Regions from separate parts of the Nocardioides luti genome, predicted to be linked through region 2. Evidence: predicted binding sites of a transcription regulator. Region 2 holds the regulator's gene; each other region holds the start of a gene.
What was found. The regulator LexA, encoded in region 2, represses DNA repair genes until DNA is damaged. The targets are predictions, from matches to a motif close to TCGAACANNTGTTCGA.
Positions count from the first base shown of each region.

Region 1: H5V45_RS03400 (DUF6504 family protein) is a predicted target of LexA. The motif match lies at 3,968-3,983, and genes of this name have one in related genera.
Region 3: H5V45_RS11020 (HNH endonuclease signature motif containing protein) is a predicted target of LexA. The motif match lies at 2,361-2,376, and genes of this name have one in related genera.

Region 1 is NZ_JACKXE010000001.1:720,241-730,195, reverse strand. Features, by position in the region: gene H5V45_RS03425 (hypothetical protein) at 1-925, opposite strand, end outside; gene H5V45_RS03420 (DUF4126 family protein) at 945-1,529, opposite strand; gene H5V45_RS03415 (YbaK/EbsC family protein) at 1,533-2,006, opposite strand; gene H5V45_RS03410 (hypothetical protein) at 2,075-2,557, shown strand; gene H5V45_RS03405 (MFS transporter) at 2,488-3,861, opposite strand; gene H5V45_RS03400 (DUF6504 family protein) at 4,083-4,463, shown strand; gene H5V45_RS03395 (SAV_6107 family HEPN domain-containing protein) at 4,472-4,903, shown strand; gene H5V45_RS03390 (DNA polymerase III subunit alpha) at 4,914-8,849, shown strand; gene H5V45_RS03385 (methyltransferase) at 8,881-9,624, shown strand; gene dinB (DNA polymerase IV) at 9,643-9,955, shown strand, end outside.
Region 2 is NZ_JACKXE010000001.1:1,559,272-1,569,226, reverse strand. Features, by position in the region: gene H5V45_RS07560 (alkaline phosphatase D family protein) at 1-1,070, opposite strand, end outside; gene H5V45_RS07555 (phosphatase PAP2 family protein) at 1,132-1,935, opposite strand; gene lexA (transcriptional repressor LexA) at 2,040-2,789, opposite strand; gene H5V45_RS07545 (SDR family NAD(P)-dependent oxidoreductase) at 2,993-3,817, shown strand; gene H5V45_RS07540 (LysM peptidoglycan-binding domain-containing protein) at 4,246-4,665, shown strand; gene H5V45_RS07535 (DUF3052 domain-containing protein) at 4,972-5,391, shown strand; gene H5V45_RS07530 (NUDIX domain-containing protein) at 5,401-5,805, shown strand; gene H5V45_RS07525 (hypothetical protein) at 5,830-6,207, opposite strand; gene H5V45_RS07520 (ATP-binding protein) at 6,330-7,337, shown strand; gene nrdR (transcriptional regulator NrdR) at 7,669-8,184, shown strand; gene H5V45_RS07510 (vitamin B12-dependent ribonucleotide reductase) at 8,358-9,955, shown strand, end outside.
Region 3 is NZ_JACKXE010000001.1:2,301,452-2,311,406, reverse strand. Features, by position in the region: gene H5V45_RS11030 (AAA family ATPase) at 1-81, shown strand, start outside; gene H5V45_RS11025 (alpha/beta fold hydrolase) at 127-996, shown strand; gene H5V45_RS11020 (HNH endonuclease signature motif containing protein) at 1,035-2,285, opposite strand; gene H5V45_RS11015 (HAD family hydrolase) at 2,621-3,262, shown strand; gene H5V45_RS11010 (GNAT family N-acetyltransferase) at 3,265-3,753, opposite strand; gene H5V45_RS11005 (VOC family protein) at 3,846-4,217, shown strand; gene H5V45_RS11000 (glycerophosphodiester phosphodiesterase family protein) at 4,243-5,022, shown strand; gene H5V45_RS10995 (DUF5926 family protein) at 5,032-5,961, shown strand; gene H5V45_RS21890 (GNAT family N-acetyltransferase) at 6,107-6,589, opposite strand; gene H5V45_RS10985 (hypothetical protein) at 6,706-7,338, shown strand; gene H5V45_RS10980 (adenylate/guanylate cyclase domain-containing protein) at 7,342-8,466, opposite strand; gene H5V45_RS10975 (Crp/Fnr family transcriptional regulator) at 8,467-8,841, opposite strand; gene H5V45_RS10970 (arginine deiminase) at 8,953-9,955, opposite strand, start outside.

The DNA.
Region 1 (9,955 bases), 840 kb from region 2:
CGTCGACGCCGAACGCCCCGCGGTAGCCGTGCGCCGCCTGCAGGTGCGCCCCCACCCGGCGCACGACGTCGCGCATCGCCGCGCGGTCCGCCTCGGGCGGGTCCCAGAAGGTGCCGAGCCCGCCGTAGACGAAGGAGCGGTGCTCGACGTCGCGCAGCATCGCGATCTCGACCGGCCGGAGCGCGGCGGTCCCGTCGGGCAGCACGAAGCCGTGGATCGAGCACGGCACCCCGTCGAGGAACGGCAGCACCCGCACCCGGTCGCAGCGCGGCGCGAAGAACGCCATGGCGGCCGCCTGGTCGGCGTCCTCGCGGATCCACCGGACGAAGTTGCCGCCGCCGTTGAAGCCGTCGCGCGCGTCCCCCGACCACACGGCGCCCAGCGGGCCGGCGAGCTCGTCCGTGGCGCGGGCGAGGGCGGCGTCGTCGACGGGGGCGATGAGGTACGGCGCCCGCCGCACACCGGCCGCGTCCCAGACCTCGTCGGCCAGCATCTTGTCCTCCAGGGCGAGGAAGGACGCCGGGCGGCCCCCGGTGGCCGGGCGACCGAGGATCGGCTCGTCGGTGGTGACGAACGGCGTGGTGAACCACGTGCCGCGGCGCTCCGGGTCGAAGGCCTCGACCGCCGCCACCACCTCCGCGGGCAGGTGCCGCGCCAGCCGGTCGTGCGTGCGCAGCTCCTCGGTGACCGACACGGTCGGCGGGGGCGTCACGTCGACCACCACGCAGTCGCCGTCGACCGGGACGGCCCCGGCCCCGCGGGCCGTCGCCAGCACGAGCACCGGGCAGCCCCGGGCGCGGAACCAGGCGACGTACGACGTCGTGCCGGCGAGCACGGTCGGGCCGACGACGACCGGCTGGCCGGCGTACAGCCCGGCGAGGCGTGCGGTCACCGCGGCGCGCTGGTCGGGGTCGGTGAGGTCCACGGGACCGACGCTAACCCGGTCAGGCGGTCGCGGGCTCGCGCTTTCTCCAGCGGCGCCAGCCCCGGCGCACGAGCTTCGCGACGAAGTAGAGCATCACCAGCCCGGCCACGAGGAACACCGCCGCGACCGCCGCGGCGGTCCGCGGGTGGACCACGGCGAACCACACGACCCCCAGGACGGCGAAGTCCTCGACGACGCTGGCGGTGATGTTCGTGACCGGCTCGGGGGAGGAGTTGAGGGCGAGTCGTCCGCCCGCCTTCACCAGGTGCGAGAGCAGGGCGGTGCCGCCGCCGACGACGCCCAGCACGGCCTGGTCCAGCGAGTCGGCGTCACCGGCCAGGAGCACGCCGATGACGGCGCCCGCGGTCGGCCGGATCGCGGTCGAGACGAGGTCCCACGTGGAGTCGATGTAGGGGATCTTGTCGGCCACGAACTCCATCGCGTAGAGCACGAACGCGATGCCGAGCACGTCCCAGCGGCCCAGCACGTCGGGCACGGAGGCGACGTCGCGGACGCGGTCGTAGGTGCCCAGGACCAGCACGACCAGGTAGGCGTTGACGCCGCTGGCCCAGCCGCTCGAGAACACCAGGGGCAAGGACTCCACGGCTCAGGCGACCTCGATCTCGGTGGCGCCGGTGAGGGCGAGGAGCTCGTCGTACGTCGTCGAGAACACCGCCGCGGGGTGGCCGGCGGCCGCCCAGACGACGTCGTAGCGGCGCAGCCAGGAGTCGAGGTACGTCGGCACCGGCGCCGGGTGGGCGAGCGGGGAGACGCCGCCGATCACCTGGCCGGTGTGCTGGCGCACGAACTCGGGCTTGGCCCGCTTGAGCGGCCCCGTGCCGACCTCGCTCGCGACCTTGTCGGTGTCGACGCGGTGCGCCCCCGAGGTGAGGATCAGGACCGGGCTGCCGGCCGCGTCGAAGAGGAGGCTGTTGGCGATCGCGCCGACCTCGCAGCCGAGCGCCTCGGCGGCCAGTGCGGCGGTGTGGACGGCGTCAGGGAGAATGACCACCTCGCCGGTGCCTCCGCGGCGCGCGTGCTCATCTCGAAATCGGGTGATCGACGGGTGCTCGCTGGGCATACTGCGACCCTAGCGAGGGTGCGGCGCCCGGCCCACACCCACGACACCGATCGGTTGAGGAGCTCCAGATGGCACGGCAGCAGCCGGGTTCGGTGACCAACGCGGTGCGCGTGCTGGTCGCGCTGATCGCGCTCACGGTCCTGACGGCCCTGCTCACGGTCGTCCTGCACGACGAGCTCGTGCGCTCCTGGGCGGCCGGTCGCGCCGACGGCGGGGTGGACGTCCAGCCGCCCGCGTTCACGCCGGTGGCGATCGTGCTGTGCATCGTCTTCGCCGCGCTGGCGGGCGTGCTGATCATGTTCGTCCGCGACGGGCACGGCTGGGCGCGGATCTCGCTGGCCGCGCTGGTGGTCTTCATCGGCATCGGGTCGCTGGCGATCCTGCGGACCGACCCGCCCCCGGTCTTCCTGGTCATCTCGGTGGTCTCCGTGCTGCTCGACCTGGCCCTGCTGGTGCTGCTCTGGCACCGCGACTCCAGCGCCTACATGCGCGGTGCCTGGCTGTCGTCGCACCCCGACGAGGCCGGGCTCGACTCGTCCACCGCCCCCTGAGGTCGTCCTGAGCGGTCGCCGCGCAGGGCGAGGGTGACGTAGGTCCCGGCGACGACGTAGCCCACGCCCTGGAACGCGAGGACCGGCACGATCCCGATGCTCTCGCCGAGCAGGCCAGCCGCGACCGTCCCGGCGACGCCGGCCGTGGTCTGCGCGAGCGCGACCAGGCTGAACACCCGGCCGCGCTCCGCGTCCGAGGTGTGCTGCTGGAAGATCGTCATCTGCCCCGCCGCCGCGCCAGCGCCCGGGATCCCCACCACGACCATGCCCAGCACCGCCGGCCAGATCGCGACGTACGCCGTGGGGTAGAGGAAGATCGCGAGGTCGACCAGTCCGAACAGCACGGACCCGGCGCCCAGCAGCGCCAGCGGGGACAGCCGGTGCGCCAGGCCGGCCACGACGAGCCCGCCCAGGAGACCGCCCACGGCCTGGACGGCGCAGATCACGCCGTACGCCTGGCCGCTGCCCTGCAGCACGTCGCGGACGAACGGCGCGAACAGCGTGCCCATGATCCCCTCACCGGCGCTCGTGACGAGCAGGAACACCAGCAGCACCCGGATCGCCGGCTCGCGGCTCGCCGCCCGGATGCCGCCGCGCAGCTCGTCGCGGAGTGCCGTGAGCCGACGCTGCACGGCCGCCTCGGCCGCCTCGGTCGACCGCCGCTCGACCCGCCCGCTCGTGCGGATCGCCCGCAGCAGCAGGGCGGCCGCGAGGAAGGTCAGCACGTCGAGTGCGGCGACCGCCGGGACGCCGCCGACAGCGGCCGCGGTGCCGCCCAGCGCCCCGCCGAGCAGGCGGGCGAGGTTGCGGGCCTGGCCGTTGACGGCGTTCGCGGTGACCAGCTCGTCCTCGTCGACCAGGCGCGGCAGCATCGCCTGCTCGGCGGGGGCGAAGAACACCTCGAGCAGGGACTGGCCCACCAGCACGGCGTAGACCAGTCCGACCCGGTCGGCCCCGGTGACCAGGAGCAGCGGGAGGAGACCGACCGCCATCGCGAGGTTGGTGGCGATCATCGTGCGGCGGCGGTCCCACCGGTCCACCAGGACGCCCGCCAGGGGCCCGGCCAGGACCTGGGGGAGCAGCCCGGCGAGCAGGGTGCCGGTGGAGGCCAGCGTCGAGCCGGTCAGGTCGTAGACGGCGTAGGCCAGGCCGATGCCGAGGATCCAGTCCCCGCTGAGCGAGACCAGGCTCGCGGTCACCAGCAGCCGCAGGTCACGTCGCCGTCGGAGCAACCGCCACGGTGCCCGCAGGTCGAAGCCGGCCGGGCGGTGGTCGGGCCGGCCGAGCTCCTCGTATGACGTCATGACGACACCATAATGCCGTCACAATGATGTCGCTACGACATCATCGGGTTTTCTCGCCGGGTCGACCTTGACGGACTGTCCGCGGCGGGGTGTACGGTTCTCGTGTTCGAACATCTGTTCGAACACCCCCGGCGGGGCGACCTCGACCCCCGCCCCGCCGGGGCTCCGGGGTCGGGTCCAGCGGGTCGACGGTGCAGCAGCAGGCAGGGAAGGACGATCGAATGAGGCGCTACGACGACCCCGTGGACGTGCGCAAGGGCTGGGTGACCGGGGTGGAGGGTCCCGAGCAGTTCCTGTGGCGCGGCCGGTTGTGGAAGGTGCGGGCCGTGCTCGCGCACTGGGTGGAGACCACGCCCTGGTGGCAGTCGGCCGACGCCCGGGCGGTGATCGGCTCGGACGAGCCGGCGACCGGTCCCGGGGCGGGTTGCGGGACGGGGACCGCCGTCCGCGTCGCGAGCCCGGACCTGGTGGGGGAGCGCGAGCTGTGGCGGGTCGAGGCCGGCCGTGGGGCGGCCGTCGAGGGTGACGACCGCGGCGGGGTCTTCGACCTCTCCTTCGACTGGAGCGACGGTCACTGGTTGCTCGTCGGCTGCGCGGACTGAGGCGCGCCGTGGACGTCAACCCCTACGCCCTGCCCGCCACCACCCACTCCTACCTCGTCCGGGCCGCCGAGTCGCTCAGCGAGGCGATCGCGGCCGACGAGGTCCCGACCCGCTACGCCTGCGCCCACGTGGCCGCCCTGCGGTCCGCGGCCGCGCTGCTCGCCGCCCGGGCGCACCCCGCCCCGGCCCGCCGCCGCCCCCAGAAGAACGCCTGGGTGCTGCTCGCCGAGGTGGCCCCCGAGCTCGCCGAGTGGGCGCGCTTCTTCGCGGCCGGGGCCGCCAAGCGGGCCGCCGCCGAGGCCGGCTCGACCCGGGCGGTCACCGAGCGCGAGGCCGACGACCTGGTCCGCGACGCCGACCGCTTCCTCGCCGTGGTCGAGCAGTCGCTCGGCCTGGTCCCGCACGTCTCGACGCCCGCTCGCGCCCGCGCGGTGGGCTAGCGAGGTCACCGTGCCCGACCCCTACCCCCACCTCCACGTGGCCTCCGGCTACTCCCTGCAGTACGGCGCCTCGCACCCGCACACGCTGGTCGAGCGCGCCGCCGAGCAGGAGATGGACACCCTGGCGCTCACCGACCGCGACGGCACCTACGGCGCGGTCAAGTTCGCCAAGGCCTGCCTGGGTGCCGGCATCCGGCCGGTCCTCGGCGTCGACCTGGCCCACCGCCCGGTCGGGGCGGCGCCGTCCGGCCCGGCGCCGGTCCGGGCCCGGACGCCCGTGCGGGGCGGGGCGTTCCGCGACGAGCGGCTCCCGCGGGTGACCTTCCTGGCCGGCGGCGGCCGGGCGGGCTGGGCGGCCCTGTGCCGCCTGGTCTCCGCGACCCACCTGGCCGGGGAGCGCGGGAGCCCGGTGCTCGACCTCGACCTGCTCGCCCGGCACCTGGCCGGGCCGCTCGCCGACGGCGACCTCCTGGTCCTGCTCGGCCCGGGCTCCGAGCTGGGGGCGGCCGCGACCCGGCGGCGCGACGACCTGGCCCACGCCGCGCTCGCCCCGTGGCTCGCGCTGGTCCCGCGCTCCCAGCTGGTCGTCGAGCTGGTCTCCCACCGGCTGCCCGGGGGTCGCTCCGTCGACGGCGGCGCCTGGGGCCCCGGCACCACCCCGCACGCCGCCCGGATGGCCGGCGTCGCCCGGCAGGCCGGGCTCGGCACCGTGCTGACCAACGCGGTGCGCTACGCCGACCGGCGCGACGCCCCCACCGTCGACGTGCTCGACGCCGCCCGCCGGCTGGTCGCCCTCGACCGGCGCCACCTCGACCGGGGCAACGCCGAGGGCTTCCTCAAGTCCGGCAAGCAGATGGCCGAGGTCGCCGAGGACATCTGCCGCGCCTCCGGGCTCGCCGGCGACCCGGTCCGGGCCGCCCGGGAGCTGCTGGCCCGCACCCGCGCGGTCGCCGACCGGTGCGCGCTCGACCCGCGCGCCGACCTCGGGCTGGGCGAGGTGCACTTCCCGGAGTTCGAGCTGGCCAGCCGCGACCGCGCGCCCCGGCTCACGCCCGGGGCCACCCCTGCGGACGGCCTGCTCCGCGCCCGCTGCGAGGGCGCGGTCGGCGACCGCTTCGGCTCGGCGCCCCGGCAGGTCATCTGGAAGCGTCTCGACGACGAGCTCGAGCTGATCCGCGACCTGGGCTACGCCTCCTACTTCCTCACCGTCGGCGACGTCACCGACCTGATCCGCGAGATGGGGGTCCGGTGCGCGGCCCGCGGCTCGGGAGCCGGCAGCCTGGTCAACTACCTGCTCGGCGTCTCCGGGGTCGACCCGATCCGTCACCACCTGCTGATGGAGCGCTTCCTCTCGCCGCTGCGCCAGGCGCTGCCCGACATCGACGTCGACGTGGAGTCGGCCCGTCGCCTCGAGGTCTACGAGCGGATCCTCGACCGCTACTCCGGCGAGCGGTGCGTGACGGTCTCGATGATGGACACCTACCGCGTGCGCCACGCCGTGCGCGACGTCGGGGCCGCGCTCGGGATGCCCCCCGGCGAGATCGACGCGATCGCCAAGGCCTTCCCGCACATCCGGGCCCGCGACGCCCGCAACGCCCTGCGCGAGCTGCCCGAGCTGCGGGCCAGCGGCCTGGGCGAGGAGCGGCTCGACCTGATGTTCGGGCTGGTGGAGCGGCTCGACGGGCTGCCCCGCCACATCGCCGTGCACCCGTGCGGCGTGCTGCTCTCCGACGCGACCCTGCTCGACCGGACGCCCGTCGAGGCGTCGTACGCCGGCTTCCCGATGAGCCAGTTCGACAAGGACGACGTCGAGGACCTCGGCCTGCTCAAGCTCGACGTGCTCGGCATCCGGATGCAGTCGTCGATGGCCCACGCGCTGGGGGAGATCCGGCGGGTCGACGAGGTGGAGATCGACCTCGACGACCAGGAGCAGGTGCCCTTCGACGACCCGGCGACCTACGCCATGATCTCGTCGGCCAAGACCCTCGGGGTCTTCCAGATCGAGTCCCCGGGGCAGCGCGAGCTGGTCGGCAAGTCCGGCATCGAGAGCTTCGAGGACATCATCACCGACATCTCGCTGTTCCGGCCCGGCCCGGTCAAGAGCGACATGATCACCCCTTACCTCGAGGCCAAGCAGGGCTGGCGCGCCCCGACGTACCTCCACCCCGACCTGCGCCCGATCCTCGGCTCGACCCAGGGCGTGGTGGTCTTCCACGAGCAGGTCATCGAGATCATCGCCCGCTTCACCCGGATCACCTACGCCCAGGCCGACGAGAAGCGCCGCTCGCTCGGCGACGTCGAGGGGATGGCCGCCACGAAGGCCTGGTTCTTCCCGCGGGCGCTCGGCCACGGCTACCCGCTCCGGGTCGTCGAGGAGCTGTGGAAGGTCCTCGAGGCGTTCGCCTCCTTCGGCTTCTGCAAGGCCCACGCCGCCGCGTTCGCGCTGCCGACCTTCCAGTCCGCCTGGCTCAAGGCGCACTGGCCGGCGCACTTCCTGGCCGGGCTGCTCACCCACGACCCGGGGATGTACCCCAAGCGCCTGATCCTCGAGGAGGCCCGGCAGCTCGACATCGCGGTCCTCGGGCTCGACGTCAACGCCAGCGAGCAGCACTACCGCGTCGAGCGGGTCGACGACCGCTACGGCCTCCGGCTCGCGCTCGCGGAGGTCAAGGGCATCAACGAGGGCGAGGTGGCGCGGGTCGTCGCGGCCCGGCCCTACCACTCGCTCACCGACTTCTGGCACCGCGCGCGGATCTCCCGGCCGATCGTGGAGCGACTGGTGCTCGCCGGCGGGTTCGACGCCGTCTACGCGATCCCCGGCGACCTGCGCGGCGACCGCCGCGCGGGCGCCGACGGTGCCGCGGAGCCCGGTCACGTGCCCCAGGGTGGGGTCCGCCCGCGCGGCCGGGTCACCCGGCGCGACCTGCTGCTCCAGGTCGCCGAGCTCGACCGGCACTCCCGCGCGCTGGAGCGCGCGGGGCGGGGCCGGGGGCTGGCGGCCCGCCGGGTCCCGTCGGTGGCGGCGGCCCGGGCCGCCGAGGCCGGCGCCCGCAACAGCACCGACCCCGGGGCCCGGGAGGGCTCCGCCGCCCTGGAGCGGCACCCGCTCGCCGACCAGGGCGTCTGGGCGAAGGCCGCGGCCCAGTCCCGGGCGAGCCTCGCCCCGCGACCGGTCGAGTCGGTCCAGCTCGCCCTCGACCTCGGGGACGCGCCGGGGGAGGGCGAGGTGAGCGGGCTGCCCGAGATGGACGCCGAGGAGCGGATGCGCGCCGAGCTGGAGATCCTCGGGCTCGACGTCAGCCGCCACGTCGTCGACACCTACGCCCGCTTCCTCGACGAGCTCGGGATCACCCGCAGCAAGGACCTGCTCGCCCGGCGCAGCAAGGCCGAGCTGCTCGTGGCCGGCGTCAAGGTCGCCACCCAGACCCCGCCGATCCGCTCGGGTCGCCGGGTCATCTTCCTGACCCTGGACGACGCGACCGGGCCGGTCGACGCGACGTTCTTCGAGGACGCCCAGGGCCCGTACGCCGCCACCGTCTTCCACTCCTGGCTGCTGGTCGTGCGGGGCGAGCTGCGCCGCACCGGCCGACGTGGCGTCTCGCTGCGGGCGACCGGCTGCTGGGAGCTGCCCGCGCTGTTCGCCCTGTGGCGCGACGCGCCGAGCGCGGAGGCCGGCCTCGAGGCGGTCCGTGCGGCGATGGCGGTCGTGCCCGAGGGCTTCGGCGGCGTCGGCACCGAGGGCGCGGTGGCGGGGGCGGCGGAGAGCCGCTCGCCACGGCCGGTCGCGGCGCAGGCGCCGACGGCGGGCGGGATGGGCCAGCGCCGGGTGCTGGTGCACTCGAGCGGCTTCAAGATGTCCCCGTACGCCGACATCAAGCCGGCCGGCGACGACGCCCGCGACGTCGCCCGCAAGCTGTGGCACCGCAGCCCCGGGAGCCCGGGATGACCCGGCCCCCGGTCCCACTAGGGTGGGCGGCATGTCTGCGAGTGAGCGGCCCGAGCGGCCCAGCGAGCGCCGGGGCACCGCCCGCACGGCCGTGGTGTGGGAGGCCCTGCGCCCGGTCCTGGACGCCGGCGCCGGGGCCCTCGACGTCCTCGACATCGGCGGCGGCACGGGCGGCTTCGCCGTGCGCGTGGCCGAGCTCGGCCACCGGGTCACCGTCGTCGACCCCAGCCCCGACGCCCTGGCCGCCCTCGCCCGCCGCGCCCGCGAGCGCGGGGTGGAGGTCGCCGGGCAGCAGGGCGACCTCGGCGACCTGCTCGACGTCGTCGGCGCCGGCCGCGCCGACGTGGTGCTCTGCCACGGCGTCCTCGAGGTCGTCGACGACCCGGCCGCCGCGCTGGCCCGGATCCGCGAGGTGCTGCGCCCCGGCGGGGCGCTCAGCCTCCTGGTCGCCCAGCGGCACGCGGCCGTCGTCGCCCGGGCGATGGCCGGCCACTTCGCCCAGGCCCTCGCGCTGCTCGACGACACCGCCCCGTCCGGGCGCTCCGGCCGCTCCGGCCGCCGCTTCACCCGCGACGAGCTCACCGACCTGCTGGCCGCCGCCGGCCTCGAGGCGACCGCCGTCCACGGCGTACGCGTCTTCGCCGACCTGGTGCCCAGCTCCCTGCTCGACCTCGAGGCCGGCGCGACCGCGGCCCTCGTCGAGCTCGAGCACGCCGTCTCGACCCGCCCCGAGTACCTCCCCCTCGCGACCCAGCTGCACGTGCTCGCCGGCTAGCAGCCCGCCGGGGTCGGCATGAGGGCCGACCTGTCCACCTCGACGCCGATCCTGCACGTCGACATGGACGCCTTCTACGCCTCGGTGGCCACCCGCGACCGGCCCGACCTGCAGGACGTCCCCGTCATCGTCGGCGGCGGCTACCGCGGGGTGGTGCTGTCGGCCAACTACCTCGCCCGCCGGTACGGCGTCCGCTCGGCCATGCCGCACACCCGGGCCCGGCGGCTGTGCCCCCAGGCGGTGGTGGTGCCGCCCGACTACGAGCTGTTCGGCCAGGTGTCGGCCTCGGTGATGGAGAACTTCCGCCGGGTCACCCCGCTGGTCGAGGTGC
Region 2 (9,955 bases):
CGGTCGGGGTCGCTCACGGCCGGGTCCGGGCTCGGGACCGGCGTCGGGGTGGTCTCGACCTGCTGGTCCCGGTAGGTCCGCAGGTCGAGCATGCTCAGCTCGGCGAGCTGCCCGAAGCGCAGCCGACGGAAGAGCCGGTCGCCGTCGCCCAGCCGGGCGGTGCCGTCCAGCCGGGCGGGCATCCACTCGTCGTACGCCCGGTGCGCCCGCGCGCGCCGCTTCGTGTAGCTGCCCTCGCCGCCGTCGCCCTTCCCGGGCGTGTGGTTGACCGCACCGCCCTTCCACTGGTTGTCGGCGACCTCGTGGTCGTCCCAGGTGACGATCCAGGCGTACTTCGCGTGCAGGTCCTGCAGGTCGGGGTCGGTCTTGTACTGCGCGTGCCGCTGGCGGTAGTCCGCCAGCGAGACCATCTCGTGGCGCGGCTCGTGGGTGCGGATGTCCTCGTCGGACTGGCCGTAGCCGTACTCGCCGGGGCCGTACTCGTAGACGTAGTCGCCCAGGTGCACCACGGCGTGCAGGTCGTCGCGGGCAGCCAGGCCGCGGTAGGCCGAGAACCAGCCAGCCTGCCAGTTCGCGCAGGAGACCACCCCGAAGCGCAGGTGCCGCGGCGTCGACCGCTCGGCGGGGGCGGTGCGGGTGCGGCCCACCCTGCTGGTGGCGCCGTCGAGGTGGAAGCGGTAGTGGTACCACGTGGCCGGCTCGAGCCCGCGCGCGTCGACCTTGACCGTGTGGTCACGGCTCGGTCCGGTGGTGAAGTCGCCGCGGCGTACGACGTGGCGGAAGCGTCGGTCGGTCGCGACCTCCCACCGCACCGTGACACGGGGCCCGCGGCCGCTGCCGGGGGTGGCCGCGTCGGTGGGCGTGACGCGCGTCCACAGCACCACCGCGTGGGGGAGCGGGTCGCCGGAGGCGACGCCGTGGCGGAACGGCGTGCGCCGGACGGCCGTCGGGTGCGGGAGGGCGTCCGCGGCCGGGGCGGCGAGGGTCGCGCCGGCGAGCCCGGCACCGACGGTGCCGGTCGCGAGCAGGGTGCGTCGGGCCAGGGGCGGGTCGGTGCGTGGGGAGGTCACGCCTCATCCAACGACGCAGCGCGCACCGCGTGACGCCGTCACGCCGAGGAGCGCTGCTTGTTCACCCGGAGGTCGCCGTGGGTTGGCCGGCGAGCGGCACGACGCCGACCGGGTCGGCCGCCGGCACGAGCGGGCGCGGCATCCGCCGGGCGATCGCGAAGCCGCCGAGGACCACCAGCCAGCCGACGACCACGTCGATGACCCAGTGGTTGCCGGTGCCGACGATGACGACGGCGGTGCCGGCGGCGTACACCCAGGCCAGCGCCCGCACCCAGCGCCAGGCGGCGTTGCGCTGCACGGAGATCGCGACCCAGAGGGCCCAGCCGGCGTGCAGCGAGGGGAAGGCGGCCAGCTCGTTGGTGAGCCCGCCGAGCCCGCGCGGCGCGGACGCGTCCGTGCTCCACCAGCCGTCGGAGGCGTGCAGGCTGAGCACGTCGACGTACCCGGTGATGAAGCGCGGCGGCGCGGTCGGCATCAGGAGGTAGGCGACCAGCCCGATCAGGGTGCCGGCCACCAGCGCCCGGCGGGCGGGCAGGTAGGACCGGGTGCCGAGCTTGTAGAGCCACAGCAGGGTGGCGCCGGTGACGACGTAGTGGAGGCTGGCGTACCAGTACGACCCGAGCAGGCCGATGGCCTGGTGGCTGGTGAACAGCCGGTTGAGCGGCAGCTCCCAGTGGATGCCGAGCAGCCTCTCGAGGTGCAGGAGGTCGTGCGCGCGGGCCAGCGCCGGGGTCAGCGCGGTGTCGGCCAGCAGCCGCGAGAGGGAGTAGCCGACCCAGAGCGTCAGGATCAGGGTGAGCTCCAGGACCCCGCGCACCACGCGGGGGTAACGGTGCCGGATCACGAGGATCGACGGGAGGCTCACCGGACCAGCCTCGGCGATTTTGCCGTGGCAGGAAACCGGGTATTCCCCCGAGTCGTCCCCGAGGCGTGGACCGGCTCCACCGGGCTGCACCCCCTACACATGGGTCACATCCTACGGAGGACCGCCGTCACAATCCCGAGGATGGTCGCGTGCGTGCCGTCGATCGGGTCGAACGCCTCGTTGTGGGGCATCAGCCAGACCTTGCCGTCGCGGCGCTGGAGCGTCTTCACGGTGGCCTCGCCGTCGATCAGCGCGGCCACGATCTCGCCGTTCGAGGCGGTCTGCTCCTTGCGGATCACGACGTAGTCGCCGCTGCAGATCGCCGCGTCGATCATCGAGTCGCCGACGACCTCGAGCAGGAACAGCTCGCCCTCGCCGACCAGCTGCTTGGGCAGCGGGAAGACGTCCTGGATCTGCTCCTCGGCGAGGATCGGGCCACCGGCGGCGATCCGGCCCAGGACGGGGACGTACTGCGCGGCGGGGTGCGAGTCGCCGATGCCGGTCTCGTCGTACGACGACTCCTCGGCCGAGCTGATCGAGCGGCGGGCCGCGAGCACCTCGGGGAGGAACACCTCGAGCGCGCGGGGACGGTTCGGGTCGCGCTTGAGGAAGCCCTTCTCCTCGAGCACCTTGAGCTGGTGCGCGACGCTCGACGAGCTGGTCAGGCCGACCGCGTCGCCGATCTCGCGCATGCTGGGCGGGTAGCCCCGCAGCTCGATCGAGTCCTTGATGTGGGCCAGCACGCGCAGCTGGCGCGGCGTCAGGCCGGTGGCGTCGGGCGGGCCGTCCGGCAGCTCGGAGACCTTGCCGCGGGAGGAGTCCGCGACCTTGCCGGGGGTCTTGCTGGTGGCCATGGTGCTGCCTTCCGGTCGGGCTGGTCGATCAGTCGGGCGTGATCGGGTGTGACGGTGTGGGCCGGACCGGGGAGGACCCCGGACCGGAGTCCCACCGTAGCCATCGGGACACCCGATGTTCAAACATCTGTTCGAACGGCGTGTCGCGTCCGTGCCGGGTGCCCTCGGGGCTCCGCCGGCCCCGGATCTGCTTGACTCCCGCCATGTCCTCGCGCGCCAGCTCGCCCACGTCCGCCCGCCCGCTGAGCGCCGTCGTGACGGGAGGCGCCCGCGGCATCGGCCGGGGGATCGCCGAGCGGCTCGTGGACCGCGGGTACCAGGTGGTGGTCGCGGACGTGGACGCCGCCGCTGCGAGCGCCACGGCGGGCGAGATCGGCGCCGCGGCCGGGATCGGCCAGGACGTGCGCGACCGGGACGCCCACGCGGCCGTCGCGGCCGAGGCCGCGCGGCACGGTGCCCTTGCGGTGTGGTGCAACAACGCCGGGGTCGGCGACGACGGCCGGCTCTCCGAGACGAGCGAGGACGCCGTACGCCGTCTGGTGGACGTCAACCTGCTCGGCACCCTGTGGGGGATGCAGGCCGCGCTCGAGGGCTTCGGCTCCGCGGGCGGCGACATCGTCAACACGGCGTCGCTGGCGGGCCTGGCGCCGGTGCCGGGCTACACGGTGTACGCCGCCTCGAAGGCCGCCATCGTCTCCGCCACCATGTCGGTGGCCGCCGAGACGCCGCGCCGCGTCCGCGTGCACGCGATCTGCCCCGACGGCGTGCAGACCGCGATGCTGGACGGCCAGACCCCCGGCGGGCTGGGCAGCCTGCTGGTGCACTCCGGCGGCCGGATCCTCACCGTCGACGAGGTCGCCGACCAGGCGGTGGCGCTCATCGGCGCCCGCCGGGTCGTGCGCAGCGTGCCCGGCTGGCGCGGCGGCGTGTCGCGCTTCGGGGCCCTGGTGCCGAGCGTGACGGCGTCCGCCACCACCGTGCTCGCCGCCCAGGGCCGGCGCGCCCTCGGGAGGCGCGGCCGGGCCTGAGCCCCACGCGGCGGCCGGGCGCTCCCGGCCGGTGCCTGCCCCGGGTCGCGACCCCGTCAGCGACCGGTCAGGTAGGGGGGACGGGCCCAACCGGCCGCTGGCGCGGATCACTGCCCGGGCGACCGGGAGTGCCTGCGTGAGCATTCAACCTCCTCCGTTCGGCGCGACGGCATAGCCCGTTCGGGCCATGCCGCACGCACAGACGGGCCATGCGTTCCCATGGTGGGACTCGGGTAGTGCTTCGAACAATTGTTCGTGTCGACCCTTGTGCCGTTCGAACACCTGCTCTAAGGTCGTACACATGTTCGATCGAATGTCTGATCGAGAGGCTGCGAGCCGTCGGTCCACCAGGACTGTCGGTGGCCCCCGATAGACAGTCCTTCAGCAGCTACGAACCGATGCTGACCTCCACTTCCCCAGGAGTTCCGATGAGCGCCATGACGATCGCCCCGTTGACCACCGCCCCGACCGCGCGCCCCGAGCTCCGGCTCGTGCCCGCCCGTCCCGCCGGCCGCTCCACCCGCCGGCCGGTGGCCGCGGCGCAGCCCCGGGCCTCGGTGCGGCTCACCCGGCGCGGCCGGCTCGTCGTGTTCCTCGCGGCCCTGCTCACGGTGCTGAGCATCGGCGTCGCCCTGGGCGCCGGCTCGGTCGCCTCGGAGAAGCCGGGCACCCCCGCCCCGACCGAGATCGTGATGGTCGGCAGCGGCGAGACCCTGTGGGACATCGCGGCCGGGCTCGCCGGTGACGGCGACGTCCGCGCCATGGTCGCCAAGATCGAGCGTCTCAACGCCCTCGACTCCGCCATGGTCGCCGCCGGCCAGCGCCTCCGGGTCCCCGTCACGGAGTGACCCACCGCGCGCCCAGCGGCGCGCGCACAGACCTTCATCAGCCGACTCGACCCCGGCTGGTGGGCCGGGGAAGACGAGGGGCGGGGCCTGGTGGCCCCGCCCCTCGCGGCATTTCCCGGGCCGTGTGCGGTCGTCCGGTGTGTGCGGTTTGGTCACCAACCGCAGGTTTTCGGCGGAAACCCTGCGGTTGGTGACCAAACGTGGGGTGTCCGGACCGGCTGACCGGCGACGAAGGAGGATCCTCGGCACCAGGTGCCGGAGATCCTCCTTCGTCGGGCAGGACGCGTGAAGGCCTACCCTCCGGGCATGGCCGGCTACTCCAGCACACCGCTGCGCGCCAAGCTCGGCATCCGGGACGGCCACGTCGTGCTGCTCGACCGGCTCCCGGACGACGTCGACCTCGGCGACCTGACCGGCGCCCACGTCGTACGCCGTCTCCCGGCGCGTGCCGACGTCACGCTGACCTTCCACACCACCCTGGCCACGCTCGCGGGCCGGCTGCCGGCCCTCCTGGAGCGCACCGCCACCGCCGGGTCGGTCTGGGTCTGCTGGCCCAAGAAGGCTGTCCACCGGGCGCTGGCCGAGCGCGGCGTCTGGGTCGACCTGGACGAGGGCAGGGTCCGCACCCTCGGGCTCGAGCTCGGCTTCGTCGACGTCAAGGTCGCCGCGGTCGACGACACCTGGTCCGGCCTGAAGTTCGTGCGCCGGCTGGCCGACCGCGCCTAGGGTCGCGGGGTGTCCCTCCCTCCTCGGGCCGTGGCCGTCGTGCAACGCGGCGCGGAGCTGCTGCTGATCAAGCGCCACCACCTCGGCCGCGACTACGCGGTGCTGCCGGGCGGGACCGTCGAGCCGGGCGAGTCCTTCGAGGACGCCGTGGTCCGCGAGCTGTGGGAGGAGACCACGCTGCGCGCCACGATCGACCGGGAGCTGCTGGTCGGGGAGCACACGCCGGGCCGCGAGGCGCGCTACTTCCTCGTGACCGACGTCCGCGGCGAGGCCCGGCTCTCCGGGCCGGAGCTCGAGGCGCACGGGCCGGACAACAGCTTCGAGCTGCTGTGGGCCGGGGCGGGAGACTTCGAGACGCTCGCCCTGCAACCGCACCACCTCAGGGCGGACCTGCCGCGGCTGCTCGATCTCTGAGGCCGCGTCCGCCGGGCCGACGGATCAGCGCGACGCGCGCCGCCCGCCGGGCGGAGGCGGCAGCGGGGGAGCCACGGGCGGCGAGCCGGGGTCGGCGGGCGGGGCCGACGGCGTGGACGACGCGCCACCCGTGATCCCGAGCCGGCGCAGCAGACGCGCGATGAGCATCAGGCCGACGAAGAGGCACGCGACCGCGCCCAGCGACGCCAGCGCGAGGAACCACCAGGCGTTCTGCTCGCCCGAGCGGGCGGTCCCGCCGAAGTCGATCGCGGCGTACACCAGGTAGCCCCACGCGACCACGGCGAGCGTCACGCCCGCGGCGAGCGGGAGCAGCGCCGGCTGCAACGACGGCTTCTTCTTCGGCCCCCGTCGCGACCCGACCCGCTTCCCCTGTGGCGCCACCGGGACATTGTGTCCGATCCGCCCAGCGCCCGCTCCCCGACCGGCCGGGGGGCCCGCGACACCCCGGCGTTGGTGGGCTGGACAGACGGTCAAGGGGGCCCGGACTGACCTATCCTGTCTCGGTGCTGGATGACGGGGGCGCGACGCACGCGGCGGGGGACGAACCCGTCGCGCCCTTGGGCCACCTCTACCGCCTCGGCTTCGAGCTGCGCAACGCCACCAGCATCGACCAGGTCGCGCGCAGCGTGCTGCTCGACCTCGGCGGCCTCGCCGGCGTACGCCGCGTCGGCCTCGGGCTGCTGGAGGGCGCCGGCCGCCGGGTGCGGTACGTCGCCACCGAGCACGCCGGCGACACCGCGCTCGACTGGTGCCACATCGACGCCTACGACGACGTCCCGCTCACGACGGTCACCCGCACGGGCGAGTCCGTCACGGGCAGCGTGGACGACCTCGAGGGCCGCTACCCGGGGCTCGTCGCCCGCCAGCGCGACGAGGGCACCCGCGCCATCGCGGCCTGGCCGCTGCCCGGCCCCGCCTCGCCGATCGGCGGCCTGGTGGTCTTCTTCGACGAGGATCAGACCTTCGACGACCCGCTCCGCCGGCTGTTCGAGGCCACCGCGCGCCGCACCGCCGACGCCGTACGCCGGATCCGCCTGGCCGGTGCGCTCGGCACCGGCGGTGTCGCCGGGGACGACCAGCTCGGTGGCACCGGCGTCCGTGCCTCGATCGTCCTCGAGGGCGACCCGCGGGCGCCCGGCGCCGCACGTCGCTTCGTGCGCCAGCAGCTGGACGCCTGGGAGGTCGAGGGCGACGTCGTCGACACCGCCCAGCTGTGCGTCTCCGAGCTCGTCACGAACGCCGTCATGCACGCGGGCACCAGCTCCGAGCTCAGCATCGACCTCGAAGCGGGCGTGCTCACGGTCGTCGTGCGCGACCTGGGCGGTCCGTCCGGCGACCCGGGCTCCTACGCCCCGGTGGTGGACGACGACGACCTGCGCGTCTTCGGACGCGGCCTGACCCTCGTGGACGCGATGGCGGACCGCTGGGGATCGGTGCGCGACGCCTCCGGCACGACCGCGTGGTTCGTGCTGTCCGTGGCGGACGTCGCGTCCTCCTCGCAGACCGGCTGAGGCTCCCCGGCCGGACGGGTCCGACACACCACCCGAAATGACTATTTCGGGCCCCGCGCAACGCGCTGACCTGCGGTTTCTCCGCGGGTGTGATCCAGACCGCAGGAATGTCGCGGGCGGGCTTGCGAACGCCTCGGACCGCGGCGTACGGTTACCACTACATCTAGTACTTACACCGGTGTAGTTATCCACATCTAGTTCACAGAACCAGGGTGGACTGCCCACAGGCAGCCGGTTGTTATGCACAGCAGCACCCCCGTTATCCACAGCCCAGCACACCCCAGAGGGGGTGTCTGAAGCGCGCCTGCGACCGTGAGAGGAGAGACCCGCGATGCACTGCCCGTACTGCCGCCACACCGACACCCGGGTCCTCGACTCCCGCGTCGCCGACGACGGCGGCCAGATCCGCCGCCGGCGTACCTGCTCGGCCTGCGCGAAGCGCTTCACGACCGTCGAGCAGATGCAGCTGACCGTGCTCAAGCGCTCCGGCGCCACGGAGCCGTTCACCCGCGAGAAGGCCGTCGCCGGCGTCCGGAAGGCCTGCAAGGGCCGCCCGGTCTCCGAGGACGACCTGGCCTGCCTGGGCCAGGCCGTCGAGGACGCCCTGCGCAGCGAGGGCTTCGCCGAGGTCCCCGCGAACGAGGTCGGCCTGGCCATCCTCGGACCGCTGCGGGTGCTCGACGAGGTCGCCTACCTGCGCTTCGCCAGCGTCTACCGCGCGTTCGAGTCCGCCGACGACTTCGAGGACGAGATCGCCATGCTCCGTGCCGAGCGCGAGGTGCCCGTCGTCGACGGCGCCTCGCTGGTCGAGCTCGTCGAGACCCCGCAGCCCGCCAGGAGCGGCTGACCCCAGACCGCCCGGAGTGGATCGTGGGGAAGCGATCCGCTCCGGGCGCACCACCCAGGAATGTCGGTGGTCCCCGTCAGAGTGGGACCCGAGGCCGGCACCAGCAGCACCGCACCGCCAGCACCAGCCAGACACAGCACACACAGCAGAGACACGGGACAAGAGGAGTCAGCATGACCGAGACGGTGAGCGGCGCAGCCGGAAGCGCTTCCACAGGTGCCAGCGCAGGGCTGAAGATCGAGCGGGTCTTCAGCACCGAGGGCGTCCACCCCTACGACGCCATCACCTGGGAGCGCCGCGACGTCGTCCAGACCAACTGGAAGACCGGCGCCACCGTCTTCGAGCAGCGCGGCGTGGAGTTCCCCGACTTCTGGTCGGTCAACGCCTCGACCATCGTCACCACGAAGTACTTCCGCGGCGCCGTCGGCACCGACGTGCGCGAGTGGAGCCTCAAGCAGCTCATCGACCGCGTCGTGAAGACCTACACCAAGGCCGGCGTCGAGCACGGCTACTTCGCCTCCGCGGTGGACGCCGAGATCTTCGAGCACGAGCTCACCTGGCTGCTGGTCAACCAGTACTTCTCCTTCAACTCCCCGGTCTGGTTCAACGTCGGCACCCCGTCGCCGCAGCAGGTCTCGGCCTGCTTCATCCTCTCGGTCGACGACTCGATGGACTCCATCCTGAACTGGTACAAGGAGGAGGGCTTCATCTTCAAGGGCGGCTCCGGCGCCGGCCTCAACCTCTCCCGCATCCGCTCCTCCAAGGAGCTGCTCTCCTCCGGCGGCACCGCCTCGGGCCCCGTGTCCTTCATGCGCGGCGCCGACGCCTCCGCCGGCACCATCAAGTCGGGTGGCGCCACGCGCCGCGCGGCCAAGATGGTCGTCCTGGACGTCGACCACCCCGACATCGTCGAGTTCGTCGAGACCAAGGCGCGCGAGGAGGACAAGATCCGCGCGCTGCGCGACGCCGGCTTCGACATGGACCTCGGCGGCGCGGACATCACCTCGGTTCAGTACCAGAACGCCAACAACTCCGTCCGCGTCTCCGACGAGTTCATGCGCGCCGTCGAGGACGGCACCGACTTCGCCCTGCGCGGCCGGATGCACAACGAGGTCATCGAGACCGTCGACGCCCGCGAGCTCTTCACCAAGATCGCGAAGGCCGCCTGGGAGTGCGCCGACCCGGGTCTGCAGTACGACGGCACGATCAACGACTGGCACACCAACCCGGAGACCGGCCGCATCACCGCGTCCAACCCCTGCTCCGAGTACATGTCGCTCGACAACTCCTCGTGCAACCTCGCGTCGCTGAACCTCCTGAAGTTCCTCAAGGACGACGACACCTTCGACGGCGAGCTCTTCGCGAAGGCCGTCGAGGTGATCATCACCGCGATGGACATCTCCATCTGCTTCGCGGACTTCCCGACCGAGGCGATCGGCAAGACCACCGTCGACTACCGCCAGCTCGGCATCGGCTACGCCAACCTCGGCGCCCTGCTGATGGCGATGGGCCTCGGCTACGACTCCGACGGTGGCCGCGCCATGGCCGCCGCGATCACGTCGCTGATGACCGGCACGTCGTACAAGCGCTCCGGCGAGCTCGCCGGCGTCGTCGGCCCGTACGCCGGCTACGCCCGCAACGCCGACGCCCACAAGCGCGTGATGCGCAAGCACCAGGCCGCGAACGACACCGTCCGCACCCTCGGCATCGCCGACCGCCAGGTCCACCAGCTCGCCACCGCCGCCTGGGCCGACGTCCAGACGGTCGGCGC
Region 3 (9,955 bases), 740 kb from region 2:
GGGCTGATCTACTCCGGCGAGCGCGGCCGGATCGCCTTCACCGTGCCGCACTTCGGACGCTACCTCCGCGAGCACGCCTGACCCGCGGGCATGTCGAACGACGCCGACCGGCTCCGACCTACTCCCGTGAGCGAGACCCCCGTGACCCAGACCTCCATGACCGAGACCGACGTGACGCTGCCCGACGGGCGGGTGCTCCACGCCTACGACACCGGCGCGCGCGAGGACGGGCTGCTGCCCGTCCTGTGGCTGCACGGCACGCCGAACGTCGGCACCCCGCCGCGCCCGCTCTTCGCCGACGCCCGGCGCCTGGGGCTGCGCTGGCTGGGCTACGACCGGCCGGGGTACGGCGGCTCCACCCCCGCGCCCGGCCGCAGCATCGCCTCGGCAGCCGATGACGTCGCCGCGGTGCTCGACGCGCTCGGTGTCGACCGCTTCGCGGCCTTCGGCCACTCCGGCGGCGGCCCACACGCCCTGGCCTGCGCCGCCCTGCTCGGGGAGCGGGTGAAGGCCGTCGTGGGCGCGTCCGGCCCGGCGCCCTACGACGCGGACGGCCTCGACTTCTTCGCCGGCATGGCCGAGGGCAGCGTCGCCACCCTGCGCGCAGCCGCCGCGGGACGAGCCGCCCGCGAGGCGCTCGAGGACGCCGACGAGGAGCTGGACCCGGGCTTCGTCGCGGCCGACGGCGAGGCCTTGGCAGGCGACTGGGCCTGGTTCATGGAGGTCGTCCGCCCCGCGATCGCCGCCGGCCCCGCCGCGGCCGTCGACGACGACCTGGCGCTCGTCGCACCCTGGGGCTTCGCCGTCGCGGACGTGGCGGCCCCGACCCTGGTCCTGCACGGCGCCGCCGACCGGATGATCCCGCCCGGCCACGCCAGCTGGCTCGCCGCGACGGTCCCGGGCGCCGAGCTGCGGATCGTCCCCGACGAGGGTCACGTCTCCGTGCTGCGGCACGCGTCGTCCGCGCTCGACTGGTTGGTCGAGCGGGCTAGCTGACGTGCGCGCCGGTGGTCGGGCGCGGGGCAGGGGTCGGCCTACGTCCGCCGGGTGAAGGCGACCTTCCCGCCGGGGAGCATGGTCATGGTGAAGGTGGGGTCGTGGGCGCGGGCGTGGTGTCGTGGGCAGAGGAGGCGGCCGTCCTTGAGGTCGGTGTTGCCGCCGTGACTCCAGAAGGTGTCGTGGTGGGCGTGGCACATGCTGGGTGGCCAGTCGCAGCCATCGGCGGTGCAGCCGCCTTGCTGGATGCCGAGGGCCAGGAGCTGGGCTTTCGAGAAGAAGCGGCGGGTGCGGCCGAGGTCGAGGACCTCGGACTTCCCGCCGAGCACGGCCGGGACGATCCCGGCCTCGCAGGCGAGGCGGCGGGCCTGGCTCGCGGTGATCTTGTCGCCGGTGTCGAGGGTGGCGGCCTTCTCGGCACCGAGGAGGGTCTCCAGCGGCATCGTGATGACGACGGTCGCGTTGACGCCACCCGCGTTGGGGAGCCGGTCGGTGGGGTAGCGCTCGATGAGCTCGCAGAACGCGGCCCCCATCCGCTCCGGGCTCGGCTTCCGCTCAACCCCCGCTCCATGGATCGCGGTCTGGTGCTTCGGGGCCGAGAGGCCCTGGAGGATCTTCTTGAGCATGGCCCCTTGGGCGGCGGGGATGGTGAATCGGCCGTGGCAGGACCCGTGCCCGTCGTCGCTCATGGTGAGCCGCATCCGCTGGCGTGCCTTGCGCTCCTCTTCCTCGAGGCGGCGGCGCTCTTCCTCCTCGCCAGCGGCGGGGTCGATGACGTCGAGAAGTCCGCGACCGAGGCGGCGCAGGTCGACGGCGTCGTGGTCGGCGGCCAGGTCGACGAGGTGCTTCTCCGCCAGGACCCGGGTCTCGGGGTTGACGTCGTCGGGGAGGTCGTCCAGGGCCCGCACGATGACCTGGGCCTGCTCGGTCAGGATCGCTCCGGAGGACAAGGCCTGACGGACGAGGTCCCAGCGGCCGAGGGCCTCGGCGACGTGCATCTTGGCGGCAGTGCTCCGATGCGTCTGGCTGGTCCGGGTCGCCCACCACGCCTGGGTCGAGGTCGCTCCAACCGACGAGCCCACCCCTACCGCAACCGCCTGCAACGCGACGCGGGCCTCGAGCTCGCTGATGCGTGAGCTGAGCCGGGTGAGCCGGACCAACGTGGCCGCGGCCTCGTCGTCCGACATCGACCACACGGGTGCGTCAAGAACGTTGTCGACCTGCTCGTCCATGGCTGCGACGGCGCGCGAGATCGCGTGCTGCGGAGCCGTGGTCTGGGAGCTGGTCATGGAGAAAGTCAATCAGGGACCACCGACAATCCAGGGCTCAGAATGAGCCGGAAAGCGACCCTGAAGGTAAAATATCAGGACAAATGTTCGAACGGTGACCACGGCGGGCAAGTGGCAGCCACGGCAACCCTGAAAGCAACCGCAAGGGGTAGTAGCCCCGGCACCCACGGCAACCACATCTTCAATAAATCCCCTACACCGGAACTACGTCCAGGCGCGCACAGGCCGGACCACAGACGGCCTCGAGTCGCGGCAGGGGTGAGGTGGTTTCGAGACAGGCGCTAGCGCGCCTTCCTCAACCACCGGAGGCGCACCTTCGATCTAGGGTGGCGACCATGACACCTGCCGACGCGGTGCTGCTCGACGTCTTCGAGACCGTGCTGACGGTCGACTTCGGTGCCGCGCTGACGGGGCTCGCCGAGGCGTCCGGGCTGCCGGTGTCGGCGTGGGTCGCCGCGGGGAGCGACCACGGGCCCGCGCTGATGACGGGCGCGATCTCGCCCCGGGACGCGTTCGCGGAGGTGCTGACGCGAGGTGGTGTCTCGCCGGACGGCGCGGAGGGGCTCGTGCTCCGTGACCGCGAGCTGCTCCAGGAGCACGTGACGGTGTTCCCCGACGTGGTCCCGTTCGTCGAGGAGTGCCACCGCCGCGGGCTACGGGTCGGGCTGGTCAGCAACTGCGCCCCGAACGCCGGCCCGCTGCTCGCGCACGTGGGCCTGGCGGACCTGGTCGACGGGGTGGTGCTGTCCTGCGACGTCGGGTCGGCGAAGCCCGACGCGGGGATCTACCGGCACGCGCTCGCGATGCTGGCGGCAGACGCCGGGCGCACCGTCCTCGTGGACGACCAGGCGGCGTACTGCGCCGGCGCCGAGGCGGTGGGGATCCGCGCCGTGCGCATCGACCGGTCAACGGGCGCCAGCGACGCCGGCCACGAGGGCGCCGTCACGACGCTCACCGAGGTCCTCGGGATGCTGTGAGGTCAGCCGACGTCGCGCCACTCCATCAAGGCCTCCTGGTCCGTCGAGCCGACCTTGACGAACCCGAGGCGCTCGTACAGCGAGCGGGCCCGCGGGTTGTCGTGCTCGACGCCGAGCCGCACGGGCAGACCGGCGTCGCGCGCCTCGCTGATCAGCTGCTCGATCAGGTGGGTGCCGAGGCCGCGGCCCTGGTGAGCGGGCAGCAGCTGGATGCCGGCGATCTCGTGGCGGTCACGGAAGCGGACCACGCGCAGGCGTCCGGCGCGCTCGCCGTCGATCTCCACGACGTACGTCGTGGAGTCCTCGACCCGACCGGCGACCTGCTCGATGGTCGAGCCGGCGAAGCCGTTCCGGTACTCCGCCTCGTCGAAGTCGTCCGGGACCCTGCCCTGCGCCCGGGTCACGACCACGACCAGGTCGGTGAGGAAGGCGATGTCGCGCTCGGTCGCGAGCCGCAGGTTCAGGGAGGGGGAGGGCCCGACGGGCTGCATGCTCACCGGTGGACCGTACGCCGGGGGCGGCCCCCAGCGGCCGCGGCGCGCGCTCTTGCGCGGCACGGCTGCGAGCCAGCAGCATCGGCGCCATGCGCCTCGTCCAGATCGCCCAGCACGCCGACGACCTCGCCCGGGCCGCCGCGTTCTACGAGGACCTCCTCGGTGCTCCGCCGCGAGCGACGTACGACCCGCCCGGGCTGGTGTTCTTCGACCTCGACGGGGTGCGGCTGATGCTGGAGGGCAATGCGCCCCCGGCGACGATCTACCTGGCGGTCGACGACATCGACGCGACGCTCACCCGGCTGCGCGAGCGCGGCGCGCCGGTCGAGGGCGAGCCGCACGTCATCTTCGGCCACGAGGACGACACGCTGGGGCCGGCCGGCACCGACGAGTGGCAGGCCTTCGTGCGCGACCCGGAGGGGAACCTGGTGGGACTCGTGGAGCAGCGTCCCCGCGCCTGAGCACCTCACCCGCAAGAATGAACCCATGAGGCCGCAGGTCGTCGCACACCGGGGTGCGAGCGAGGACAACGCCGAGCACACGCTGCGGGCGTACGTCGCGGCCCTCGACGCGGGCGCGGACGGCCTGGAGTGCGACGTACGCCTGACCGCCGACGGCCACCTGGTCTGCGTGCACGACCGCGACCTGCGGCGCACCGCCAGCCGGCCCGGCGTCATCTCGACGATGGAGCTGGCCGACCTCGACCAGCTCGACTTCGCGTCGTGGAAGCACCCGTGGGCCGACCTCGACGATGAGGCGCCCGAGCGCGACGAGGAGCTCGACACCGTGCTCACGCTGCGCAAGCTGCTCGAGACGGCCGCGGACTACGACCGCCGGATCGAGGTGGCGATCGAGACGAAGCACCCGACGCGGTACGGCGGCCTCGTGGAGCGCCGGGTCGTGGAGATGCTGCGCGACTTCGGCTGGGCCGGGCTCGGCTCGCCGGCGCGGGTGATGAGCTTCTCCTACACCGCCCTGCAGCGCGTCGAGCGGCTCGCGCCGGGGCTGCCGGTGGTGATGCTGGTCGAGCGGGCGCACCACTGGCCGATGCTGCGGCGGGTGATCGGCGAGGACTGGATCGTCGGGCCGGGCATCGTCGAGCTGCAGGAGCACCCCAAGCTGGGACGGCGCATCGTCGACAGCGGCCACGACCTCCACGTGTGGACCGTGAACACCCAGGACGAGCTGGACCTGTGCCTGGAGCTCGGCGTGAAGGCGGTCATCAGCGACCGGCCGGCGTACATGCGCGAGCTGCTCGACCGATAGGTTCCCCCCATGGGAAAGAGCTCTCGCACCAAGACCCGTGACCAGGCGCCCGCGGCCGGCGAGGTCGGCCCCCGCCAGCCCTGCCCGTGCGGCTCGGGCCGTCGCTACAAGGCGTGCCACGGTGCCCCCGGCGGCGCGCCGACGGTCTTCGTGAACCGGCCCTTCGAGGGACTGCCGTCCGAGTGCGACGTCGTCGCGCTGCGCGAGCTGGTCCCGGCCGCGACCGCGCCGCTGACGCTCAAGGACTCCGACCGCACCGTCCAGCTCTGCTCGCTGCTGCCGATGGCCGCGCCCGCGATGGTGCGCGAGAACGGCGACATCTGGCTGGGCCTGCAGGTCCAGCACGGCTTCGGCGACCCGGCCCGCGACCTCGGCGCCGTGCTGCTCAAGGCGCTCGAGGCGGAGACCGGCATCGTCGGACTGACCGACGACCCCGGCGCCGGCCCGCGACTGCAGGACCTGATCACCGGCGACACGCTGGACATCACCGTGCACGACGGCTTCGACTACTGGATCGCCGACGTCGAGGACCGTGACGGCATGGCCGCCGCGCTCGAGCAGGCCAACGAGGCGGCCTCCCCGACCGCCCGGCTGACGACCGTCGAGGCGGCGTACTGGACCAACGTCGGCCCCAAGGAGCACCTGCGCTGGGTGATGCCGGAGCCCGAGGACAAGCTGCTCGACGCGCTCGCCCGCCTGCACGAGGCCGGCCAGGACCAGCTCGTGCCGGACTCCCGCTTCGTCGGGATGTTCCGCGCCCACGGCCTGCTCGCCCCCGTCTGGGACGTGCCGGTCGGCACCGGCCCCGAGCCGCTCGAGGAGCCGGCCGAGGCGTTCGCGAAGGCACTCGCCGAGGCCCTGGCCGACGACTCCGACCTGACGCCCGCCCAGCGCTCGTCGCGCTCCGGCCTCGCGAACCGCCAGGTCACCATCAGGTGAATGCCGAACATGCGTTGGATCACGTCGGTTCATCGGCCTGAACGGTTGTGCCGCACCCGGCACGTCACGTAGATTTCTCGCTGCCCGGTCGTTGTTGTGTCCCCCGTCGACAACGGCCGGGCTTCTACATTTCCCGAGGGTGTCGTCAGTCCTCAAACGGGTCGAGCAGGAGCTTCATCCCGACGTGCGTCGGCCGGAAGCCCAGCGCCTCGTAGACCCCGTGCGCGTCCGGGCGCGTCGCGTCCGTCGTCAGCTGGACCAGCCCGCACCCGCGCTCGCGGGCCGCGTCGACGGCCCACTCCAGCAGGGCCCGGGCCAGGCCCTCGCCGCGCCGGTGGGAGGCCACCCGGACCGCCTCGACCTGGGCGCGTTCGGCGCCGCGCCTGACGAGGTGCGGCACGAAGGACAGCTGCAGCGTCGCGGCGACCTCGCCGTCGTCCAGGACGACGAGGCGGTGCCGGGGGTCGGCCCGGATCGCCTCGAAGGCGTGCCAGTACGGCGCCGGCAGCGGGTCGACCGCCTCCTCGCGCTCCCGGCCGAGGGGGTCGTCCGCGTAGAGCGCGACGATCGCCGGCACGTCGGCGGCCTCGGCGTCGCGGACGAGGTGCGTCGGGTCCCGGTCAGGCACGCGGGCATCGTCGCACGCGTCCGTCGCGCCGCGGCGCGGGACAACCGGGCTCGCCCCTCGCGCGTCCCAGACGTGTGACCTGCGCCCACCACCGTCGTACGACGTCGCCCGCGCGCGTGCCCGCCGCCGGACCGGTGGCGTTCGCCGTCGCGCTGGTCCTCGCAGCCTCGTCGTGCAGCTCGACGTCGAGCCGCCCCGACCCGGCTCCGCCGTCCGCACTCCTTACTGGCCGTGCAGCGGCCGCGCCGGCCCAGCCGTTGGTACGGCGCACGCACCCGCTCCGGGCCGCGGCTCCGCCCGTCGCCCCGGACCTGCGGCGACTGGCCCGGGCCTTTGTCCGCTACGCCACGGGCGAGGTCGACGTCCTCCCCGTCGCCACTTCGGTGTCGCTGGCGATCGGCGGACGGACGGTGGTCGCGATCGCGACGTCGCCGCCGCGCTTGCCCGACCGGAGGATCTGGCGGACCTGTCCGGCCGCATGGTCGTCGTACGCCGCCGCCTCGTGCCCCGTCGACCTGCTCGGCCCGATCAGGAACTCCGCCGCCAACGGGACCCGCCTCGTCGTCTCGTCGATCCCCGGCGAGGTCGTCTGCGCCCCGGCGCGGAGCGGGCCGATCCCATCCGGACGGCTGGTCGTGCTCCGGCCCGCACCTGCCCGTCGCTCGTGCGCCGGCGACTTCGCACTGGCCCTCGTGGCGGACCGGACCGGTCGGCTCCGACGCGTCGACCTGACGCTGTCGGAGCCCTGAGGATCAGCCCCGCCGCAGCACCCAGGACTGCAGGCGGGAGTAGCCCTTGACCGACGTGCGTCGCATCCGGCGGAAGCGGAACGCCGACGAGCCGGGGTCGCTCTCGCGCTCGTCGCCGTCCGCGTCGGAGGTGCGGCCGGAGAGCTGCTCGTAGGCGCCGGCGTCGACGAGGACCGAGCCGGGGCGGGCCACGGAGGTGAGCCGGGAGGCGATGTTGACGGTGGGGCCGTAGACGTCGCCGAGGCGGTTGACGACCTCGCCGTACGCCACTCCGGCGCGTACGGCGGGGAAGAAGTCGTCCTCGTCGGCGCCCTTCTCGACCATCTTCAGGGCGATCTCGGCGGCCACCTCGATGTCGTCGGCGACGAAGAGGACCTCGTCGCCGATCGTCTTGATGATGCGGCCCCCGTGGTCGACGACCAGGCCGGTGGTCTCGGACTCGAAGTTCTCCAGCCAGGACACCAGCTCGGCCTCGTCGAGGCTCTTGCTCTGCGAGGTGTAGCCGACGATGTCGACGAAGCAGACCGCGAGCTGGACCTTGGTGGCGCCGACCGACTGCACCGCGAACATCCGGCTGGTCGAGGCCGCCAGGTGCCGTCGCCAGACGTAGGTCTGCAGCGACTCGACGCGGGGGAGCACCTCGGCGGCGAGCTCGGTGAGCCGCGCCTCGGGGTCCGGGTCCGGGCCGGCGGTGGCGACGTTGGCGAGCAGGGTGGTCTCCCACTCGGCGAGCCGGGCGAAGCTGCGGCCCCAGGTCCGCACCAGGGCGGCCTGGGAGTCCGGGCTGAGGATGCCCAGCCGCATCAGGGCGTCGGTCTCGCGCAGCGCCTGGACATCGGCCTCGGTGAAGGCGACCGCCTCGTCGGTCTGCTGCGGGAAGCCGAGGAGGCGCCACAGCTCCTCGGCGACGGTCTGGTTCATCCCGGCCTGCTCGGCGACCTGGACGCGCGTCAGTGTCGGCTTCTCCCCGAGGAGGTACTCCTCGATGGTCTCGAGCAGCTCCGGGGAGACCTGGTCGGGCAGGTCGCCCGTCCCGTCGGTCGGGACCGCGTCAGGGGTGGCCGCTCCGGCCCCGTCCCCGGACCCGGCATCGGTCCCGGACCCGGTCCCGTCCTGGGAGGGGACCACTCAGCTCTCGCCGAGCCGCGCGTCCGCCGCCGCCTTCAGGGCCTGGGCGAACGACGGCATCTCGTCGCACAGCGTGCGCACGGCCTCGGCGGTGAAGTGGATGAGCTCGAGGGGCGTCAGCGCGACGATGGAGGCGGTGCGCAGCGAGTGGTTGACGATCGCGGCCTCGCCCATGATCTCGCCGGGGCCGATCTGGGCGATCTCCTCACCCTTCTTGCGGACCGAGGCGGTGCCGTCGAGGAGGATGTACGCCTTGTCGGCGCCGGTCTTCTCCCAGATGGGCGACCATCCCTGCGGCACCTTCACGTGCGTGCCGGCCGCGCTGATGCGGGCGACCTCCTGCGGGGTGAACGCGTCGAAGAACGAGACAGCCATGTCGAGCCTTTCGCAGTGGGGTGCTCCCTGCGGCCGGATCCTTCCCGACCGCGGGGGGCGTGTCCAGCAATGGTCCAGTACCGTGCGTCACTTTGTGGCCGGACCGCGAGGTCAGTCGACCGGCAGCGGCTCCCGGGCGATCGGGCAGCTCATGCAGCGCGGCCCCCCGCGACCCGAGCCCAGCTCGGAACCGGCGATCCGGACGACCTCGATCCCGGCCTCCTCGAGGCGGTCGTTGGTCTCGTCGTTGCGCTCGTAGGCGACGGCCACGCGCGGCGCCAGGGCCAGGGTGTTGTTGCCGTCGTCCCACTGCTCGCGCTCGGCGGTGACGGGGTCGAGGCCGGTGTCGATCTGGTGCAGCGTGTCGATCTCCATCGCCTTCGCGGCGGCGACCAGGAACGGCTCGGCGTCGGCGACGTCGAGCACGAGGTCGGTGTCGCGCTCGCCGCGGTCGGCCACCGTGACGGCGTACGCGCGGAGCGAGTCGGCGACGTTGGGGTACATCACGATCTTGTCGACGTCGACCATCGTGCAGACGGTGTCGAGGTGCATCGTCGCCCGCTCCTGGGCGATCGGCACGGCGAGCACGGTGTGCGCGAGGTCGGCGTGGAAGACCTGGCGGGCCAGGCGCTCGACGCCGGCCGGGGTGGTGCGCTCGCCGACGCCGACCGCGATCACGCCGGGCGCGAGCAGCAGGACGTCGCCGCCCTCGACGTGCTCGTGGTGCCAGCCGTGGATCTTGCGGGTGCCGCGGAAGCGCGGGTGCTCGGTGTAGATCAGCTCGGTCAGCTGGGTCTCGCGCGAGCGGGCCGGCATCGCCAGCGAGGTGATCGCGACCCGGTCCTGGATCCAGACGCTGGAGTCGCGGGTGAAGAGCAGGTTGGGCAGCGGGTCGATGAGGAAGTCGTCGCTGGCGAAGAGCGAGGTGACCAGGCCGAAACCGCCGCGGACCTCGTCGTTGCGGATGCCGGCGGTGAGGTAGCCGGTGAGCTCCTCCGGCGACGCGTCGCGCAGCGCGTGGGCCAGGTAGGTCCGCATCGTGTCGCCGAGGTGCAGGCCCGCGAGGCCGGTGGTGATCGCGTGGTTGCGGGCGTCGGGGCTCGCGAGCGTCTCG